DNA from 3 places in the Peribacillus sp. AS_2 genome. Region 2 is predicted to be linked to each of the others. Evidence: riboswitches for the same ligand, from Rfam matches in the RefSeq annotation. Region 2 holds a riboswitch; each other region holds the start of a gene.
The links. A riboswitch is a leader RNA that binds a small molecule or an ion and turns the genes downstream of it on or off. The one in region 2 is predicted to bind preQ1.
Positions count from the first base shown of each region.

Region 1: another riboswitch for preQ1. It lies ahead of queC (7-cyano-7-deazaguanine synthase QueC); the one in region 2 lies ahead of OTG27_RS12360 (QueT transporter family protein).
Region 3: another riboswitch for preQ1. It lies ahead of OTG27_RS21500 (VUT family protein); the one in region 2 lies ahead of OTG27_RS12360 (QueT transporter family protein).

Region 1 covers NZ_JAPTGA010000014.1:94,416-102,658, forward strand. Annotated here, with positions in the region: gene OTG27_RS21430 (poly-gamma-glutamate hydrolase family protein) at 1-49, opposite strand, end outside; gene OTG27_RS21435 (CapE family protein) at 361-510, opposite strand; gene OTG27_RS21440 (gamma-glutamyltransferase family protein) at 580-2,163, opposite strand; gene OTG27_RS21445 (CapA family protein) at 2,238-3,521, opposite strand; gene pgsC (poly-gamma-glutamate biosynthesis protein PgsC) at 3,532-3,981, opposite strand; gene pgsB (poly-gamma-glutamate synthase PgsB) at 3,997-5,178, opposite strand; gene OTG27_RS21460 (hypothetical protein) at 5,963-6,178, opposite strand; PreQ1 riboswitch class I at 6,809-6,851, shown strand; gene queC (7-cyano-7-deazaguanine synthase QueC) at 6,907-7,572, shown strand; gene queD (6-carboxytetrahydropterin synthase QueD) at 7,572-8,042, shown strand; gene queE (7-carboxy-7-deazaguanine synthase QueE) at 8,035-8,243, shown strand, end outside.
Region 2 covers NZ_JAPTGA010000006.1:49,550-57,792, forward strand. Annotated here, with positions in the region: gene OTG27_RS12345 (cadherin-like beta sandwich domain-containing protein) at 1-523, shown strand, start outside; gene OTG27_RS12350 (PAS domain-containing sensor histidine kinase) at 585-2,210, opposite strand; gene OTG27_RS12355 (TVP38/TMEM64 family protein) at 2,327-2,983, opposite strand; gene OTG27_RS12360 (QueT transporter family protein) at 3,107-3,592, opposite strand; PreQ1 riboswitch class I at 3,599-3,643, opposite strand; gene OTG27_RS12365 (YbaK/EbsC family protein) at 3,816-4,337, shown strand; gene OTG27_RS12370 (CBS domain-containing protein) at 4,443-5,255, shown strand; gene OTG27_RS12375 (DUF3892 domain-containing protein) at 5,339-5,638, opposite strand; gene adhP (alcohol dehydrogenase AdhP) at 5,915-6,928, shown strand; gene OTG27_RS12385 (sigma-54-dependent transcriptional regulator) at 6,971-8,243, opposite strand, start outside.
Region 3 covers NZ_JAPTGA010000014.1:103,797-109,117, reverse strand. Annotated here, with positions in the region: gene OTG27_RS21520 (DUF421 domain-containing protein) at 1-377, shown strand, start outside; gene OTG27_RS21515 (alpha/beta hydrolase) at 480-1,226, opposite strand; gene OTG27_RS21510 (PadR family transcriptional regulator) at 1,537-1,857, shown strand; gene OTG27_RS21505 (hypothetical protein) at 2,749-2,895, opposite strand; gene OTG27_RS21500 (VUT family protein) at 2,917-3,459, opposite strand; PreQ1 riboswitch class I at 3,510-3,552, opposite strand; gene OTG27_RS21495 (SRPBCC family protein) at 3,795-4,268, shown strand; gene OTG27_RS21490 (SRPBCC family protein) at 4,311-4,751, shown strand; gene OTG27_RS21485 (TetR/AcrR family transcriptional regulator) at 4,927-5,321, shown strand, end outside.

The DNA of each region.
Region 1 (8,243 bases), on a different contig from region 2:
GTTCATTTTCCTGCAATTCAAAAAAATCGGTATAGCTATTTTCAATCATGGTAATCCTCCGTATCTGTGGTGTATCTAATCTTCCATACCCATTGACTGCAAAAATAAAGGCTCTTTTCGTAAAGATTGTTGTTTTTAAAACGAAACTATCTAAGGTTGATTGGAGCGGAAGTGCGAGACTCCTGCGGGAGCGGCGGGACAGGTGAGACCCCACAGGCGTTTACGCCGAGGAGGCTCACCGCCCGCACCAAGGAAAGCGAGCATCTGGAGGGGAAATCAACCACACCTCACTACTTGGTAAATAGCAACAAAGTATGTGAAAACAGCAAAAATAAAAAAAGCGGGGATGCCCCAGCTTTTTTATTTTTCGACTGTCGTATATAGTTCTATTTTCTTTTGCTCGTCGGGTGTTAATGTTTCTGTCCGTTTAAACGTATTCATTGTCACAAGCAGGGCTGCTACAAGAAGGACAGGTATTACCCAGCTTGTTATTTTTTTTACGATATTCATATTCAAAATCCCCTTATACAACGCTAAAATTTATATGATATTTAGAAAAGGAGGGGCTGGATTGCCTGTTTATTGCTGAGCTTTCCAGCTTCCGTTTCTTCTTTTATCTCCAGCTCCGGATATTTGTCCATTTTTCTCGTTTTTAACGAGTCCTTGAACCCCGCCATAATACATGGGGGAAATCTTCTGAATGACTTCGTATCCGGAATCTTCCAAGTCGGATACAGTTTCATCCGAAAGCCTGGATTCTGTATAAATCTTCTTTCCATCAAAGACGAACCGATTACGATCGACGATATCCTGCAATGAGCCTTCATTTTCTGTATAAGAATAAAGAACCTGCATCAATACTTGCGGAATCCTATCACCGCCTGGTGAGCCGATCCCGATCGATTCCCGCCCTGGTTTCTTGAGAATGGTCGGAGCGGTGAAAGTTCTTGACCGTTTATATGCCTTTTGTGAGTTCAAGCCGGACCTGAAATTTTTCAGTTGATCGTTAAGGAAAAATCCATTTGTATAATCCCCAGATCCGAAAAAGTTACTGAGCGTATTCGTTGTGGAAACGACAGTGCCGTTTTTGTCCATTACCACAAAGTGTGTCGTACTTTCATGTTCTTCGGAACCATTCGATTCTTTATCTTCCCATTTTTCACTTTTGATCTTATTTTTAAGACTATCCAAGTGAATGGGGGAGAGCAATTTTTCCGCCTTGGAGTGACTTATTCCATCTCCAACATTGACGGCCCGATCTTGATAAGCAGTATCCGTAATGCCCGCCAAGACTTTCATATAAGCTGATTTGCTTGAAGAATCACCTAGGTTCATTTCCTCGGCTAGCTTTAACATTTCAAGAACGGTAATTCCTGAAAAGGGCGGAGGTGCGGTAAAAACATCATAACCGGCAAATGTTCCTTGGACCGGTTTCCGTTCTTTCACCTCATAGCGCTTTAAATCCATCAAGTCGATATCTGATTCCCTTTTAATATCCCGCGCAATTTCGCCTTTATAAAAACCATCAGGACCTTCATGCTGGATCTCCTTCAGTGTTTCAGCAAGTCTTTCCTGGATAAGGGTTTTGCCTGGTTCAATGGCATCACCATCAGGATAAAAAAGTGAAGTCGCATCGGAAGATATCCTTGGCTGAGCCGCTTCTAAGCGTGATGATAACGATTCGTTGACTTCAAATCCTTCTTCAGCCAAATCTATAGCCGGCTGAAGAAGGTCTGCCATTGGTACGCTCCCATACTTATCACTGATGACCTGCATGCCGGCCACTAAGCCAGGAATCCCTGTATCGTGTCTTGAACTTGGGTCTTCTGGAGAGGACTCACGATAATCGATAAATTCGGGTTCGCCGGATTCCGGGGCAATCAGCATACCGCCGCCGCCGCCCACGCCAGATCCATAAGGTTCGACTACACCTAATACATACGATACCGCAATGGCGGCATCAGCCGCATTTCCGCCGTTTTCCAATATATCCATCCCGACATCTATTGCGATTGGATTTGAAGAACTGACCCCGTATGATTGTTCCGATTTACTCTTTATCGGATCATTCGTGTCAGAAATAGGGGGTGTCTTCGAACATCCAGCAATATATATGAGCAAGCTTAGGGATATGAGCACTTTTCCCGTCATACGGTTAATCATCGGTTGTTCCCCCTTTTCGTTGAGATTCTAAGTTGTGTGTCTTCATTCTTCAAATAGTAGTGATAAAGCGTTCCTTACTGAATGGGTTGTATTCCCGGTTGTTTAGCTTGTACGGCCTTTTTCTCTTGTGCTGCTTTTTTCTCCAGTGCAGCTTTCTTTTCCATTGCTGCCTTTTCCTCTTGTTCACGCTGTGCCTTATGATCGATTACCTTCTTGTGATCCAAGGTAATCTCGATGCGATCCTCTTTTTTAGACCACTGGACTTTTTCACTCGTTTCCTTCGTCAACTGTCGGTAAACACGTGATTTGTCAATGGAAGAGGTAGCTGGCCTTGGTGTTGCTTCTTCAATTTGCAGCGGTACGACATCGATTGTAGCTTTTCCGTCATTCGCTAAATGGTATTGAACCATGGCTGAATCCTTTGTGCGTGTCCAGCCTTGATCGAATATGAAATTTCCTAGACTATAGAAAATGATTCCATCTTTATAAACATCGAACGATTGAAGCACGTGGGGGTGATGGCCGATGATGATGTCAGCGCCCGCATCGATGATAGCTTTAGCCAAGTCTTTTTGTCGATCGGTTGTTGATGTTGAATACTCTTGTCCCCAGTGCATATTCACCACAACCAAGTCTGCGTTGCCTTGCTTGGCATCCCTTGCTTTGCCGATCATTTCAAATAATAAATCGGGATTGGAGTTCAATAGTCCGGCTTTATTACTTTTTGATACGGCATCCTTACCGTAAACGTCTGTGAAGCCAAGTGTTGCGACACGAACGCCATTAACATCCGCATAGTCGATGCTGTTTTTTGCTTCCGCAGTGTTCGATCCAACACCGACATAGTGCATATCCGCACTTTTGAATTCATCAATCGTGTCAAGGAGTCCTTGTTCTTCATAGTCCATCATATGGTTATTTGCCAATGACACCACAGAGAAGCCAGCATCTTTAACGGCCGCCACACCGCTAGTATTGGAGTTTAACCGGATGGGCGTATCGGCTCCCTTGTAGTTAGATACTTCTTCTTTTAAAGCGGTATGTTCATAATTCCCACTGACATAATCCGAATTGGCAAAATAGGGTTTCATATACCGGAAGAGGTATTCATACCCGTGCTTTTCCGTCACTTCTTCAACATAACGTCCCATCATCACATCACCGACCATTGTCATCGTCAATGGTTGATCGGATTTTGTTGCGACTGTTTTCACTTCCTCAGCCCGTCCCATCCAAGTGGTAATGACTAAAGCGATTAGTAATATAGGTAGTATGATTCCAGTGTATTTAAGATTCTTTTTCTTCGTGCGTTTTATAAAGATAAGTGTTTTTTCTTTTGCATTTAAAGTCCGTTTCATTTTTTGCACCTCAGAATAGGTAGTACACGTTCATTAAACCGAATGTTATGCCGGATAATAAAAGCGTGCTGCCAAGTGTCAATGGCATTCCTTGTCTTTGTATGGTATTCGCTATCAATCCAGGTACGATTATACCGATTCCCCGAAACTCGAATATTTCAAAGGGCATGACGGGGTAGACTAAGTCCAATAGGAGTTTCAAGCAAATCCCGGTCACCATCATGGCGGCGAATTTTCTTCTTCCATATAAAATCACCCATCTTGAAAGGCCATGGGTGACGATTAAATAAGTTACGACACTAATGATCAAAATGGTCAACATGATTTCCCATTGATCAAATACTAATGCCAAATAACCTGGCACGATAAGTCCTGCGGGTACGACACCCGTCTTTTCTGAAAATATAAGGCTAAGCGTTACTCCCAGTACTAGGGCTACATATAAATCCGATCCAAACATTAAGGTTCCTCCTACTTAACTTGCTTTTTGCTTTGTTTTAGATTTCATGAATGCTTCAATTAATGGTTCCGCTGCACCGTGAATATTCCCAACACCGTAGACGATGCGATTTTTCATCAATGGGCGGAGACGGGCCACGATTTCTTCAGTTGACCAGTTTTCTAAATCCCAATATTCTTTAGTATCCAATTTACCTTGCTCGAATACCTTCGTGATTGGTGATGTAGTTTCTCCAATGGCAATGACGATTTCGGATTTTATGTACGGCAATACATCTCTAGCAAACTGCTCGGTACGGTCCACACGGTCTGCACGGCAGTTCATGATGACGATAGGAGGTTCTGTGCTGTATCCGAACGTATTGACACGTTCCCATATGTTCAGCGTCGATGCCGCGTCGTTTGCAGCAAAGCCATTGACAAAGAAAGTTGGCTGGATGCGATCTCCGAATTTGGTGATCCGCATGGCCCCTGGATCTGGATGTGCATTCAGCATGCCGCGGAAAGCCGTTTTTTCATCAATTCCCAAAGCTTCCGCAACGGCCAAGGCCAGTGATGCGTTATCCGGAAATACCATATAGTCGAATTCGCGTAAGAAATCCTCGGAAATTCTTGAATTATCTGCAACGATCACTTTTGTGTTGCGTTCTTTGGCGATTTGTTTGAAAAAGTCCAAATATTCACTTTCAATGGTTATTAAGTGACCATTATGGGGAATGGTAGCAGTGAAGGCTTCAGCAACCTCATCCATAGTCGGTCCCATGACATCCATATGGTCTTCCAATACATTCACGATGACCCCGATGTTTGCCTGGATCATTTTGTTTTGGAAGATTAGTTGATAGTCAGGCTGTACGGCCATGCACTCACAAACCAGTGCTTCCGTGCCTAAGTCGGCAACTTCTTTAACTACACGCCGTTGTTCTCCTATGTTGGGTCCTTCCGGGCGGCGTACAATCGGTTTTTCCTTGTCGGTAAACCAATAGATCATTCTTGCTGATGTTCCGGTTGTTTTACCTACTGTTTTGTATTTTGCTTCTTGGATCACACCTGTAATTAGACGCGTTACAGTCGATTTCCCTCGAATCCCATTCACATTCACACGTACCGGGATGGAGTCGAGACGCTTCTGATGGCGTTTTTGTTCAAAAATGCCATAGCCAAGCAAAAAGATCGCACAAATAAATATTGGTGCCATTTTTTTTAAACCTCTCTTTTTTTCAAATATTTGAATTACTGAATACACACTACATGATTTTAAACTTAATAGGCAAGAGCCAATTATTCTATTGTAATATAGTTATCAATAGCTTTTTCAAATATATGTATATTAGTGTGTAATAGTATCTAATGGGATGAATTATTTTATGAGTACAAAGATATGTCTGGAAATCGAGGGAATCGAGGTTTCATTTACACTAAATTATGGAAAGTTTAATAAAGCCCCATTTCAGTCAGAATAAACATGGTTTTATGAGCATTTGAACCTAATTCATAATGGCTATATTTGAATAATATTTTTTTGAAAAAGTGAGGTTTATTACAGTTTGTTAATTGTTTATACCCATTGTTTGACATAAAGGTTACAATTTTTATGGATTTGTCATTCAATGTGAAATATTGCATCTAACGACTCAATTAGTTGAACTCTTTTGAATATGGACAAAGATGAGTAAAAGAACACATCTCTTTTTTTTAGTATTTTCCTCGGGAATACCCATGGGTCTATAATTGACCTTTTACCTAAAAAATGAAATGAACTAAAGTTAACCCATTTCTTTTAAAAAATACCTAGTTTCTTCTATAGATATAGTGTTTATATATGAATAAAAAATAAAAAAAGCCCAGAAGCATATCTGGGCTTTCGGCTTATATATTGTAAATGAATGGAATGGTCACGGATCTACGTTAATCATGGATGGATTTACCTTTTGTGGGTCTTGAGTTACAGCATGGGTAGCTGATAATGGAAGGAATCCAGGTTAACTTGATTTCTTTCTCTCAGAAATCTCAAGGGTGGAGTCCTTTTTACCGCCATCAATCACATAAAATCTAGGAGCTAATCTCCTTTTTTTACGTTGATTGTCAGGATTCATCTTCATATAATTTTCGTATTCTTTGCGAAAGAATTCTTTGGTTTCCCGTTGCAATGCTTTTCTTTCGTTAAAATCTGCGATGAATTTGAAAAAACGTTTCATATGAATTCCTCCTTATGGGGTTAAAAGGTCTTAGTTTAATAGTAACATATCGTTGGTGAAGTTTAACCTTTTTTTGCAATTTTGGAGTGGAAATTATGTTTTTGTGTGAATAAAGTTGTGAATGGTTTGATTCGAGAAAAAGCATGTAATGGGCCCTTGCTGAGTAAGTGACCGTGCATGGTATTGAAAGGGAATGTCGGGATTTGCAGAAAGCGGGTATTGGAAGCAATGATTATTTGAGTTAAAATATTCCTTATATTCATTATACACTAAATATTCTGAAAACAAAGGAAAATATTCACTTCCAGCCGCTTTTGATAGATTTGCTTTTTTTATGGTTCATTATTGTGTATAGTTATATATTCCCCGAATTTATGAAAATGAAACTTCCCTTATGTGGGAGGGAAAAAAGCAATTTCCCGCATACGGGCTTTAACGCTTTTCAAATTATTGGACCCCTTATCGATATTTTATTCACTTTTTTTTATCGGATTTTTAATGTAATTTTTAAGTAATGAAAAGTTAACCAAATTTGCCATCAGGTCTAATGTTCACTTTATATAAACATGTTGATTTCTTATCATTTTCAAGTTACTATTGACTTGGAAAAATATAATATTCCGCGTTAAGGCGGAAGAGGTTCTAGCTACCCTCTCAAAAAAACTAAGGAGAAACAGTGCTCTATTCTTAGGGTGCTGTTTTTTTCCGTAAAAAGGAGTTTTATAGAAATGAAGAAGAAAGAAAAGGCAGTGGTTGTGTTTAGCGGAGGGCAGGACAGTACGACGTGCCTGTTTTGGGCATTGGAGAGATTTGAGGAAGTGGAAGCGGTGACGTTCGATTATAATCAGCGGCATAGCTTGGAAATCGAATGCGCTCAAAACATAGCCAAGGAATTGGGCGTGAATCATCATATCCTTGACATGTCGCTGCTGAACCAATTGGCACCGAATGCATTGACGAGAAGTGATATCGCAGTGGCGGACGGAGAAGAAGGGGAGCTGCCGTCGACGTTCGTGCCAGGGAGGAATTTGCTTTTCCTTTCGTTTGCCGGAGTGCTGGCGAGTCAGATTGGCGCTAAACATATTGTCACAGGAGTCTGTGAAACGGATTTCAGCGGATATCCTGACTGCCGCGATGTATTCATTAAATCGTTGAATGTGACCTTGAACTTATCGATGGACCAGTCATTCGTGATTGATACGCCGCTAATGTGGCTTAATAAAGAGGAAACATGGGAGCTTGCTGACCAGCTTGGCGCGTTCGACTTTGTCCGCGAAAAGACCCTGACTTGCTATAACGGAATCATCTCCGATGGCTGTGGAGATTGTCCGGCATGCAATCTGCGGAAAAAAGGGCTGGATGACTATGTAAGCAGACGGAAGGTGCTTTCATGATGTACGGTTTTAAGATAGTGGATAAACTCCAAAAAATAGATGAAGATATTCAGCGCAGCCAATTGAAGTATACAAACAAGAGGGTTCTCGTGAGTAAGGAATTCACCTTTGACGCGGCGCACCACCTTCATGACTATGAAGGGAAATGCAAGAACCTGCATGGCCACACGTATAAAGTCATTTTCGGATTGAGCGGGTATACGGATTCACGCGGGTTGATGATAGATTTTGGGGACATCAAGGATATCTGGAAAAATGAAATCGAAATCCACCTGGATCATCGTTATTTGAATGAAACCCTGCCGCTCATGAATACAACAGCTGAAAATATGGTAGTCTGGATTTATGAAAAAATGGCCGAAGCCCTTTCATTAAAAGAATATGAGGGTGCTAGAGTCGAATTTGTTCGACTTTACGAAACGCCGACAAGCTATGCCGAAGCCAGACGGGAGTGGATGGAAAGTGAGTAAACTCCCGGTAATGGAAATCTTCGGGCCGACCATCCAAGGAGAGGGAATGGTCATTGGTCAAAAAACCATGTTCGTTCGGACGGCCGGCTGCGATTATTCATGTTCCTGGTGTGATTCCGCTTTTACTTGGGATGGCACAGGTAAGGAAGATACCGTTCAGATGACTGCTAGAGAAATATGGGATGAGCTGAAGCGAATTGG
Region 2 (8,243 bases):
TGTTGAGAAAGTAACGTCCGCAGATTCTTTAGGCAAGGAAGGCAATAATGGACCAGTGTTAAACAGTCTGACGGTATCATCCGGCGTATGGAACAAATCTTTTGAATCTAATGAGCATACCTATCATATAGAGGTCGATAATGATATTTCTTCAGTCGAATTGAATGCAACGACAAATGCCAGCGGAGCAACGATTGAATATGACGGTGCGAGCAGTGCAAAAGTGAAGATCAAGGATAAAGCGAAAACGGCCATTTCCGTTACCGTTTCAAAGGATGGGGAGCGTCGTACTTACGTCCTTGTTTTCGAAAAGGACATGGATGTTGAAATGGATGAGGAAGAAACCGTGGATGATGTCAAAACAAAAGAGGTGGAAGTTGAGGCAGCGCAAACGAGTACAGCTGGTATGACGGAGAGCGAAACATCCAATGATCCAGGAGGCCAGGCTAATGGGAAACAACCTGCTGAGACGGTTTCATTCTTTGGGAATATAAAGGAATTCTTCACCTCTCTGATAAAATAGGATGGTTTTGAATCCTGCAAAAAAAGGACAAGGTTCAGGCTTGTCCTCGAAGAGTTCATATTTATATGGGCAAAATGATTTGGACCTCGGTTCCTTGGTTCAGTTCACTGTTAAACCGGACCTTTCCCCGATGCGCCTCAATGATTCGGCAACTGACTGTCAGTCCTAATCCGGTTCCTTTTTCTTTTGAAGAATAGAAAGGCTCTCCAAGATGTTTTATGCGGTTTTTTTCTATTCCGCTACCGTTATCTTTGATGGTGATGGAAAGGTTATTGTTCATTCGTTCAAAATCAATCCAAATGTGGTCGGCGGATGCCTCCATGGAATTCTTGAGCATGTTTATGAAAACTTGTTTTAATTGGTTTCCCTCACATAATAGAAGCGGTATTTCATTTTTGACAGATATTGATATTTTGGTTGGGTACGAGTCCGCCTCTGGTTTCAACAAGGTTTTGACATCGTTCATCAGGTCGATGATTTGATGTTTGCTGAATGGAAGTTCCTGTGGTTTTGCCAGAACGAGTAACTCGCTTACAATAAGATTGATCCGGTCCAATTCACTTAACATGATCGTGTAGTATTGTTCAAAGGGATGGTCGCTCTTTTTAAGCAGTTGGACGAAACCTTTTAAAGAAGTCAGCGGATTTCGTACCTCGTGGGCTACACTTGCGGCAAGTTCGCCGACTATCGATAATTTTTCGGTTCTTCTTAAGCGTGCTTCGGTTTCTCGAATTTGAGTGACTTCTTTAGCATAAGTAATGATTCCGACTAAATCCTCGCCAACCATCATCGGGACAAACGTACAAGAAAGTAAGATGGACTTCCCGTACTTCGTCAGGAATTCTATATCTTTCCCTTTTTTGATCCCCTTTTGGTTTTCCATGACATATTGGCATGATGTACGGATCAATTCCGCGTCTTCTGCTGAAAAATTCAAATTAATGAATGAAGCGCCATGTATTTCTTCTTGTTGAAAGCCTGTTACCGTTTCAAACCTTGGATTCACGGTCGTGATCATTCCATTTAAATCAAGCATCAGCATCGGATAAGGGTTGTGCTCAAACAATGATTTATAGCGTTGTTCGCTATCAAATAATTGATTCTCCGCGACAACTCTTTCAGATATATCCCTGCCAATGACGACTAAGCCTTTACGTGAACCATCTTCATTGAACAGGGGAACTTTAATCGTATCAAAGGTCTTGTGATTGCCATCGGGAAGAGGGATGATTTCCTCGCACCTAGTAATTTCCCCCTTTACCCACGTTTCTTCATCGGAAATTTCACAGTAGATCAACGATTCTTTATAAAATTCGGTGTATTCTGCGAGCTCACTGTCTCTTTTTCCCTTATAATCTACATGCTCCAATTGAAATAATTGCAGCCCGAAGGTATTGGATTCAAGCCATCGGCCATCCCCATCCTTGAAATTAACGAAATCCACCATTGAATTGATGAGTGTGCGCCGACGTTGTTCCGCCTCTTTTAATCGTTTGAATTCTTCCTTTTTAGCTAAATAAAGATATAGAATTAAGCCTATTGATAAAAGGAAAACAATGCCTTCCGCCCTTTGGAGTTGAATGAAGACCTCTTTATTATGGATATTTGTAGTTAAAAAATAGTCGAAAACGACTAATGTAAGAATCCCGGATAGGATATATATTGCTAAGATGGAGCGTTTGGACATGGAGATTCTCCCTGTTTTTAAGACATTTCAAAGGTAAAAATACATACACATTTTAACAAACTATCGGAAAAAAATATATGCAGAATCTCTAAATAAAAAAACAGGGGCCAATGTGGTCACCTGTTTTTTCTGAAGAGGGTTAGTTTCTTCTTCTTTTTTGCACGCTTATAGATCATGAAGAATAGTAAGAAGAGGAGTGCAAGAGCAGCTAGCGTATATTGGTTCATTTCAACAGATAGCAGTCCATAGGGAATCAGTGATAGGAAAAAAAAGTATATAAGGTTGCCAAGTGCCGTCGCCAATAAAAAGTCTTTGAAAGTGACGGTGCTGACTCCGGCTGCCAAGTTAATTAAGCTTGTGGGGATAAGCGGGAAAATCCTGCCTGTAAACACGTACATGAAGCCATGATCCACTACAGATTCTTGCCACTTTTCACCAATCTTCTTTAAAAGAAGCTCCTGAAACCAGTTTCTTGCTGCATAAAAAATGAATCCTGAGGCAACAACACTTGTAAACCAACTCCATAGATAGCCATATATGAATCCGAATATCGTGACGTTGATGGTTAGGAGCAAAATTAAGGGGATGATTGTAAAAGAATTTTGTACAAACATCAATACGAATGTCACAATAAATGTAAGCAAAAGATTTTCCTTCAATATGCCAATAACAGAATCCAAATCACTTTTCCAAACCAAAGTGAACAGTTCTGCATTAGAGTATATAAAAATTGCGATTACAAGTAGACCGATTATGGTCAGGACTTTTTTCAAAGGGCCACCACCATTCTTACTAATAGTTTATCATTTTCGAGTTCAATGGTGAAAAAAAAGAGCTGCCGCATCATGCAGACAGCTCTTTTCCATTATAGTGGCTTAACGGCCCGGAGATTCCTTTTAAAGCCACTTTTCAAACTGAATTCTTTTGTTCATTCCATAAATGATTGGCGCTCCAATCAAAAGGACAACGAACTCACCGACAGCTGTAGTCATCCAGCTTAGCCAGAATGGCAAGCCAAAGGCAAGGTTCAGTTCAATTGCAATTAAAAACATTGTGAACGTGAAAAAGATAATCGTAGCGACCATACGTCCTTTAATGCCTTTTATGAAACGAGACACATAAATGACAAGCAATAAGGCGAGCAGGGATTGGCCCACCCCAAAAATCAAATCATATGGCACCATCGGCGAAAAGAGCAGATTCGATATGAAGACTCCTCCAACGATACCGTAGATATACTTTTTATTGAATACAATCAGATGATTCAACATTTCCGGTACACGGAATTGGAACATCTCAAAAGCTATTGGTTTAAACACCAATGAGACCGCCACATACAAGGCAGCCAATAACCCGTTTATCACGAGTGTACGAACATTCATTTTACTCTCTCCCTAGTTTTTTATCGTGGGATGGTTACGAACCACGTGCAGGCGTTTACCCGATGTTTAATAGTAGCCCATGTAAGCTTGTTTCGTCAATTTGTAAAGAATGGTTTTAATTTATAGGTTTCCATCCAGATGAAGCAGCACAATTGAATTTTGAATTATTGCAATGAAGGATGATATTATTTCAATATGTACATAAAAAGGAGTGAATATTGATATGTCGATCGAAAGTGTCAAAAGCCATTTTAAACAATGGAATCGGGAAGGCGACGTAAAGGAGTTTGAAACATCTAGTGCCACGGTGATTGAGGCAGCGGAAACCATCGGTGTTATCCCAGCGCGGATTGCCAAGACCCTTTCCTTTAAAGGGGAAGGTGAACACGCGATTTTGGTTGTTGCCGCAGGGGACGCGAAAGTGGAAAATAAGAAATTTCGTCAGACGTTCGGTTTCAAGGCACGAATGCTTTCACCTGATGAAGTGCTTGCACAGACCGGCCATGCAATCGGAGGCGTTTGCCCGTTTGGCCTGGCAAACGATTTAGCTGTTTTTCTTGATGTATCGATGAAGCGCTTCGAGTCATTGTTTCCGGCTTGCGGCAGTTCAAACTCTGCAATAGAACTTACGCTCGCTGAATTATTTGAATATTCAGGTGCCAAGGATTGGGTGGATGTTTGTAAGGGGTGGGAAGAAAAGGGGAATGTGGAAACGGCGGCAGGAAATGCAGTTGATGGCATTTGATGAATGGGATGGAGTCCACTAAAGTGAACTTTATTTGGGGCCGCATTCATTTCTATTATTAAAGCGGAAAACGGGCAGAAAGTGTTCCTGATCGGAGGTTGAAAGATGTTAAATGGAAGCGAAAGAAAAAGCAATAGCAGCTATCTGAGTCTTAAAACTCTTTATGAAGAAAATATAACGGTTAAGAGCATTGCCCAGGAACTTGAGTTTTGCCATAAAAACGATCTGGCGCTGGATATCCAGAAAGCAATGAAAAAAAAGAATTTTGATATATTGGCAGTCCAAGATCAAGGGGAAATCATCGGATATATCGAAAGGCAAGAACTAGGTGAGGGAAGTATTTCTGAATATATGAGAAACTTCTCACCAAGGGAAATGGTTTCGAATTCCACCCCTTTGATCCAGCTTCTCCATATTTTTAAGAATAAAACAAGGGTGTTCGTATTAGAGAATAATTCAATTAAAATGTTGATTACCCATGCCGACCTCCAAAAGCCTCCGATCAGGATGCTGATATTTGGATATATTACCTTATTGGAAATGAGGATGAGCGATATCATCCTTGATAGATTCGGCGATGGCAGCTGGTATCCAATGATCAGCGAAGACCGTTTAGAAAAGGCAACCGAATTATATAAAAGGAGAATCGATAAAAATGAGGATATCAATATAATAGAGTGCCTGCAAATCAGTGATAAATTCGATATTATACATAAAGATAAAGAATTGAGGCACTTCTTCCAAATTCCTTCGAAAAGTAAAGGGAAGAAGGATGCGAATGCCATCCGAAAATTACGGGATAAGATTTCCCATGCTAATGAACTGGGTCTGGACATGTCATGGATGGAAATTATCGAGGTTGTCGAGTCCTGCGGCCGACTGCTCGAAATCTCTGAATCCTATCCTTATGAAAAATAAGATCCGGCTAATCATGCTGGTTCTTTTTTTTGCGCATCCAGATAGAAAAAAACTGCCCGTATCAGGCAGTCTCCCCGAAAAATTCAAAACTCCGGCAGTTGATCCAGGTTATTTTCTTTTATCCCATCGGGCTCACTCCGTAATATGTCACGTCCATATTTATGAAAGACGTCAACGTTGGCCAGGTTGCCAGCTTTGGCTTCCGCAAGGGCTGTTGGGTAGTCGAGTTCGCGGCCGGAGTTCGTTTTGATGGCGATAATATTGTCCTCTTCATTTTTCCTTACGGCGATGATTTCTTCTTTTCCTGCTGCTGAATCACTTTGGTTTGCTTGCGGTGTTCCCTGCTGTTTATATGACTCATAGGCTTCTTCAAATTGGTCCATGGTTTAGACACCTCCTATTTATAGGGTGAACCATTTTTCTTGCAATATACAAACCGGATTTCGTCCAACTTGAGCCGTTAATTCGTCCAAATGGGCCGATCTTTCGGCACTTTTTTTTGTGAATGCTGTCGTCTTGGCCTTTTTGCAGTGGCATGGCACTTGCATCTTGTATAAGTAGTAACGAGAAATAATATTCACTAGATTAAGGGAGGAATAGTAATCATGAATGTAAAACAAGGGGCAAGCACTGTAAATGCAAAACAACAGGTCAAGACAATGAAAGCGGCGGTCGTCAATGAGTTTAACCAAAAACTTGAAATTAAGGAAGTACCGATTCCGGAATTGGAATATGGTGAGATATTAGTGAAAATTAAAGCCTGTGGCGTGTGTCATACCGATTTACATGCTGCACATGGTGATTGGCCGGTAAAACCCAAGCTTCCGCTTATCCCGGGACATGAGGGTGTGGGCATTATAGAAAAGGTGGCGGAAGGCGTAACTTCCTTGAAAGTGGGTGACCGTGTTGGGATCCCTTGGCTTTATTCGGCCTGCGGCGATTGTGAATATTGTCTGACCGGCAGGGAAACGCTTTGCCTGGATCAATTGAATGCAGGCTATTCCGTGGACGGCGGGTATGCGGAGTATTGTAAAGCATCAGCAAAGTATGTGGTGAAGGTTCCTGAAGGGCTTGACTTTGCGGAGGTATCACCGATTTTCTGTGCAGGTGTAACGACTTATAAGGCGCTTAAGGTATCAGAAGCAAAACCTGGCGATTGGGTAGCGATTTATGGAATTGGCGGATTGGGACATGTTGCCCTGCAATACGCAAAAGCGATGGGCTTTAATGTCATTGCTGTCGATATTCAAGATGATAAGCTTGATCTGGCAACGGAACTTGGGGCGGATTACACGGTTAATGGGCTTAAGACTGATCCTGTACAGGCCATTAAGGATAAGGTTGGCGGTGTGCAGGCATCCATTTCTGTGGCGGTTACGAAAAAAGCATTCGAACAGGCTTACAGTTCAGTCAAGAGAGGCGGCACACTTGTCGTAGTCGGATTGCCGAATGATGAACTTCCAATCCCGATTTTTGATACAGTGTTAAATGGGGTGACTGTAAAAGGGTCCATCGTCGGGACGAGAAAAGATTTACAGGAAGCTGTTCAATTTGCGGCTGAGGGTAAAGTCAGAACGAATATTGAAACAAGAAAGCTTGATGAAATCAATGACGTGTTTTCAATGATGGAAAACGGAGAAATCAACGGCCGCATCGTTTTGACGCTAGAATAGGAACAGAGGAGGAAGCCCTGGAACGGGGCATCCTCCTTTTTATTATGTCTGGCTCTTCTCATTTAATATATAGCGCAATTTCCTTATGGATATTTGCAAGCGTTTGGCAGCTTCATTCCGGTTGCCGTAGGTTTTTTGCAGTGCCTGCATGACGAGCTCCTTTCCAATTGTTGATTGAAGCTGTTTGATTTCCGTAAGGATTTCTTCAAGCATCAGTTCATCCTTCTCATTAAAATCAGCCACCAGCCTTTTTCGCCACTCTTCAAGAAGGTTTTCTGTTGACTGTATCTCAGGTGACACATTTTTGTCAGTTGTGATCTGGCTGTTGGATAGTGAGATATCATTGGCGGTTATTACTGACTTATTGTCTGCAAGAGTTAGCGTGCGCAAGACCACATTAGATAGTTCGCGTATGTTGCCTGGCCAGTTGTATTGCTGTAATTTTTCAATGGCTTCATTGGAAAATGAGATATCTCCATGACCATTTCTCTCAACCAAGTGTCGGACAAGCAACGGAATATCCTCTTTTCGGCTCCTTAATGGCGGGATATCCAGAGTCACGACGTTCAGTCGGTAAAATAGGTCTTCCCGAAATTTATTCTTGTCCACTGCCTTTTGCAGATTTTCATTGGAGGCCGCCACTAACCGGGCGTTCGTCCGTAATGTCACGCTGCTGCCAACCCGCATGAATTCCCGCGTTTCCAAAACCCGAAGCAATTTGACTTGAATGGCCGGACTAGCATCCGCAATTTCATCAAGGAAAAGCGTCCCGTTCCCAGCAATTTCGAAAAAACCCTTTCGCAGCTGGGTAGCTCCGGTGAAAGCGCCCTTTTCATGACCGAATAATTCGCTTTCAAGCAGGGATTCAGAGATCGCTCCGCAATTGATGCCGATAAAAGGTTCATGGTTTCGGGGGCTGGCTATGTGGATGAAGCGTGAAAGCACTTCTTTCCCGCTTCCGGTTTCTCCTTCGATTAATACATTGACGGATTTTTGGGCAACCTTGAAGGCCGTTTCAATCAAATTCTTCATTAAAGGACTTTCACCGACAATGAGTCCTGAATCCTCGGCAAGCTTATGGATGAAATGCTGGTTCAAAGCTTCATTTTCATTCAATAGGTTGTCAATCTGCCTTTCCAGTACTTCAATATCCACGAAGGGTTTTTCCATGTAATCACTCGCGCCGAGTTTCATGGCATCAACAGCGGTCTTGACGGTGCTGTATCCGGTCATGATCAGTACCTTGCAACGCGGCTGAAGTCGTTTTAGATGCTGCAGGAGGGAAAGTCCATCGCAATCCGGAAGCTTCAAATCT
Region 3 (5,321 bases), on a different contig from region 2:
AAATCATTTACAAAAGCTTAGCAAGGGCCAGAATCTCCATCGATGTTTTATTATCGGAATTAAGAAAGGAAAAAGTAGAAGATATTCAAAAAGTATCCCTCGCGCTATGGGAACCGGACGGTACCATTTCATTGTTTTTAGATCCCCAATATGAAGCAGTAACCCCAGCAGATATGCACCTGGAAACAAACGCCTTCACTTTTCCTAAAACGATTATTAAAGAGGGAAAGATTGATTCTAATGAATTGAACCGGGGCGGTAAAGAAGAAGCATGGCTGAAAAACAGAATCAAAATAACATATAATGCCGACGTGAACGATATTTTATTGGCAACTCTTGATAATAATGATACCTTAAAGGTCTTTTTCTACAAATAGATTTGCAGCCAAAATAAAATCCCCTCAAGTATAGTGTAAAGCCTACTTACGACTGTAAGCTTTTTACACGTTCAACTTAAAGGGGATCAAATATATCGCTTATTACTCCGACCAATTCAGTGTATTCAAGAACTTATACACATCTTCATACACCTGTTCACGTTCCTTGCCCAATGTGATAATATGGCCAGACTTTTCATACCAAATCAAGTGTTTATGTTGTGTATCGACTTCATTGAAAATCGCTGTAGCACTCTCCGTATAGTCGGGATCATCCAAACGCCCTTGCAGAACAAGAGTTGGAGATGTGATTAAATCTAAATTTTCACCTGTCTCATTTATAATGTTCAACACATCTTTTAGTTGAGGCATTGGCTCTTCTTCAAGCAGCTTCACTTCTGCAGCAATTTGGTCTGCATCTTTGCCCTCAAACTTCTTATACGCCTGTGCATAATTGAGCAAGCGGTTCTTTTGTCGATCGATACTTTTTCCTTGCGTCGGAGCGCACATTGAAACTACCCCTTTTACAGGCAATTCAATTCCCACTTTTAATGAGAACACTCCCCCTAAAGAAATTCCTACAACTGCAATTTCCTCATAGCCTTCTTCTTTTAGGAAATTATAGCCATTAACTACATCTCCCCACCATTCCTTTGGACCAGTTTTAGCAAGTTCCTCGGCTGATACTCCGTGCCCACTATAAAGAGGTCCGTGGCAAGTATAGTCGAGATCACTTAAGTACTTCCCTAATTTTTTCATATCTCCTGTACTTCCGGTAAACCCGTGAAGCAGAAGAACTGCTCTCTTTCCACCTATATATGTGAATGATTCAGGTGCTTTCACTTTCATCTATCTAGGACCTTCTTTCTTTGCTCTTGTTGATAAATAGAATCTAAATGATTTTCGAAAAAAAATCAATTAATACCCCTTGAGTAGTGATTCTTCTATCCTATTCCGTATTTTCATTAAAACAATTAAATCATATATATAGTATCCTTACCACACTCTTCACAACTCATCCGTTCCGAAGCACATTTTACTATGATTAAATTTATTTAGCAATCGTCATTTAACCATTTTTTTTAAGAAAAGTAAAATGCACCTTGTGATACGATGTACAACGTATTACACTTTAAAAATGAAAAGGAGGAGATTTTATATGGATAAAGAATTAATGAAGGGAAGCATTGACCTCCTTTTGCTTTCACTTCTATCGCAAAAAAAGCTTTACGGCTATGAAATAACGAAAATCCTGAAGCAAATGAGCAAGGGCAACTATGAAATAAGTGAAGGCACCCTCTACCCTGCCCTTAAACGATTAGAAAAAAAAGAATTCATAAAAGGACATTGGAAAGAGTCTGAATCATGCCGTAGGAAATATTATCATGTCACCGAAAATGGACAAACCGAACTTGAGCGGAAACGCGAATGCTTTTTCTTCCTGGAAAAATTAGTTCGAAAAAGCTCAGAACAATTCTAAACCAAATAAAAAGCTTCCTGCACTTAATGGAACGGCCCAGGAAGCTTTTTTTGCTGTTTTACTCGCTGTTCATGCGGAACACTTAGTTTCGCACGTTTACTCGGGAATTTCGCACTGCACACTTAGTTTGCGCTGTTTACTCGTGAGTTTTGCACTTTTACTCGTGAGTTTCGCACTTTTACTCGTGAATTTGAACTGTTTACTCGTGAGTTTCGCACTTTTACTCGTGAATTTGGACTGTTTACTCGTGAATTTCGCACATTTACTCGGGAATTTCGTACTTTTACTCTTGAATTTGGATTATTTACTCGTGAATTCGCTGTTTACTCGTGGGTTTCGCACTTTTACTCGTGAGTTTTGCTCTTTTACTCGTGAATTCGCACTGCACACTTAGTTTCGCACGTTTACTCGGGAATTTCGCACTGTACACTTAGTTTGCGCTGTTTACTCGTGAATTTGGACTGTTTACTCGTGAATTTCGCACTGCACACTTAGTTTTCGCATGTTTACTCGGGAATTTCGCACTGCACACTTAGTTTGCGCTGTTTACTCGTGAATTTCGCACTTTTACTCGTGGGTTTTGCACGTTTACTCGTGAGTTTTGCACTTTTACTCGTGAATTCGCACTGTTTACTCGTGAGTTTCGTACTTTTACTCGTGAGTTTGGATTATTTACTCGCGAATTCATCCTGCACACTTAGTTCGCACTTTTACTCGTGAGTTTTGCTCTTTTACTCGTGAATTCGCTGTTTACTCGTGAGTTTCGCACTTTTACTCGTGAATTTCGTACTTTTACTCGTGAATTCGGACTGCACACTTAGTTCGCACGTTTACTCGTGAATTCGCACTGTTTACTCGTGAGTCACTTCAATCACGCAAAAAAGGACCTAATCAGGTCCTTTTTTTGTCTATTCCTTTATGCTTGCGAGAATTGGCGCAGGAGAGCTTCATGCATTCCCCTTGTACATGCGGGCCATATTTTTCACGAAAGGCCTCGAGGCAATAGCATTTTTCTTCTTCTTTTTTGGTTCCATCCATCAAGTGCATCCCTCCTAGCATTTAACTGGAGACTACACGTTTCTCCAGTTCTACGTTGATTCGTCCCAACAATATGGCACCAATGGACTGAATGATCGTTTTAACGATGATTTGGCCGATGACCGCAGCGGGCACCGCTTCCCATGGCAATATATTGGCACCCAGAGGACTTAGGCCAATCACGACAAATATCACAGAATCGAAAAATCCTCCAACGATCCCGCTGTAAAATACCCTCCAACTCATCGGGAGCTTTAAACGGGTATAAATTTCCGTATCCGCTGTTTCTGCGACCACGAAGGATAAAGCGGAAGCAAACACAATCAGTAACGTATCTCCTAATAAAAATGATACACATGCAGATAAAATAAGTGCAGTGACGATGCATATATAGGTCTTTACACGGCCGTATTTATTCTGGACCAGATCTCGGAAGATGAAGGTTCCCCCGATGAGCAATGTCCCCATCGGGATGATGAACATGCCAAAATGTAATGGCTCAAAAGCTGCTGTAACCACATTCGCCGTGATGATGGATACTAAATACAATAAAATTCTTAACATTTCTTGATTCTCCTTATACAGAAAAAACAGCACCCTAAGAAAGAGCCCTGTTCTCCTTAGTTTTTTTGAGAGGGTAGCTAGAACCTCTTCCGCCCGGGCGGATTATCATTTTCCTTATTCATCGTAGCTTGAAAGCGGTTGGAAATCAAGAAGTTTCCATACCGTCGATTTTAGTATGTTTTCGCGGTTACCGATTGATTTAGCCATTTATTTCAATGTCCCCGTTTCCCCCTTTTGCCGATTTCTGTCGCCTAAAACTGCTTGACCGGCTGTATACAAAAGCCGAAAATCAAAGATAGAGTCATGTACTTTATTTGGCGAGGAGAAAAAGAATGATGAAAAAAACTACGTTTGTCTATCCTATTTATATCGCAACTACACCAGAGAAGCTTTGGGAAGCCTTGACGAGTGGTGAAGTCACGGAGAAATACCACTTCGGATTACAAGTACAGTCTGACTGGCGAGAAGGGTCAGCCGTTAAATATTTGCTGGATGATGGGCGGATTACTGATCATGGGCATGTACTTAAATGCGAGCCGTTGCACCTGCTCTCGTTTACATGGATCATGGCAGGAGACGAAACACCGCGCGAGCAGCCTACACGGGTCACTTTTGAATTACTGAAAATGGACGATTCGACTGTGAAGTTAACTCTTAGGCATGAGGAGCTATTGGAGACGGATTTCGTCTATGATGACAATACCTTTGAAGGCTTGAATAATGGATGGCCAGCCCTTTTAAGTAACCTGAAGAGTTTGCTTGAAACTGGACGGACCCTGCCGCCCATATCAGTAGACTGGGATAATTAAATGTAAACTATAAAAACACATTGAAAGAGAGTTGAGTTAGTAATGGATACTCAAATAATCACGAAATTCAAGATCGTCAAGCCAACGAATGAAGTGTTTGAAGCCATAGTGAATCCTGAAAAAATCGGGAATTTCTGGTTCTCATCGAGTTCGGATAGATGGGAAAAAGGCCGGACGCCTACATTGAGATACAACGAATACGATGCTGAAGTGGTCATTCATGTATTGGAAGTAGAGGAAAATAGGAAAATCGTGTTTGCATGGGGCGGAAATGATCAAGAAACGATTGTTGCCATTACACTAAAAGAGTTGGATAAAACGAGTACGATCATTGAAGTGAACGAATCAGGATTGAGTGAAGACGATCCTGAAATAATAAACAAAATGATCGGACAAAAAGAAGGTTGGGTATATACATTAACCTGTTTAAAGGGTTATTTAGAAAATGGCGTCACTACTTTGAGAGCATCATTAGTTTTTTAATAAATTGCATAAACCCTCAATAAACTGGGGGTTTATCCTTTGCAACACTGGTGAAACAAATGGCAAAATCCCACTTAAAGACAGTACTTTATAGTTCAATCTAATAATTGACATTTAAAAATCCGTGAGCTATCATCCTAATTAACCAGTGGTCAATTAATAAGGAGGTGATAAGATGTCGCCAAGGAAATCGGCAGGTCAAGAATTATCCAGGGACATGGTGTTGAATGAAGCTAGAAACCTTTTTGCAGCGTTAGGGTATTCGAATGTCTCGATGAGGCAATTGGCTAAATCATTGGATTGCAGCCATGGAGCCATTTATTATCATTTTAAAAACAAGGCGGAAATATTTTATAGTTTGGTGAAAACGGATTTTTCTGTTTTAAATTCTTCATTCGATGATATCATCCTGTCGGAAAATGACCCTTCCGTAAAAATGGAAAAGATTTTATTGTGCTTCTTGGAGTTCGGTTTAACCCAACAGAATCATTATTCCATCATGTTTTTATCGAAGGAAAAAGAAATTCAGCAGTTACTCCAATTCGATTCTAATAAAACATACGAAAAGCT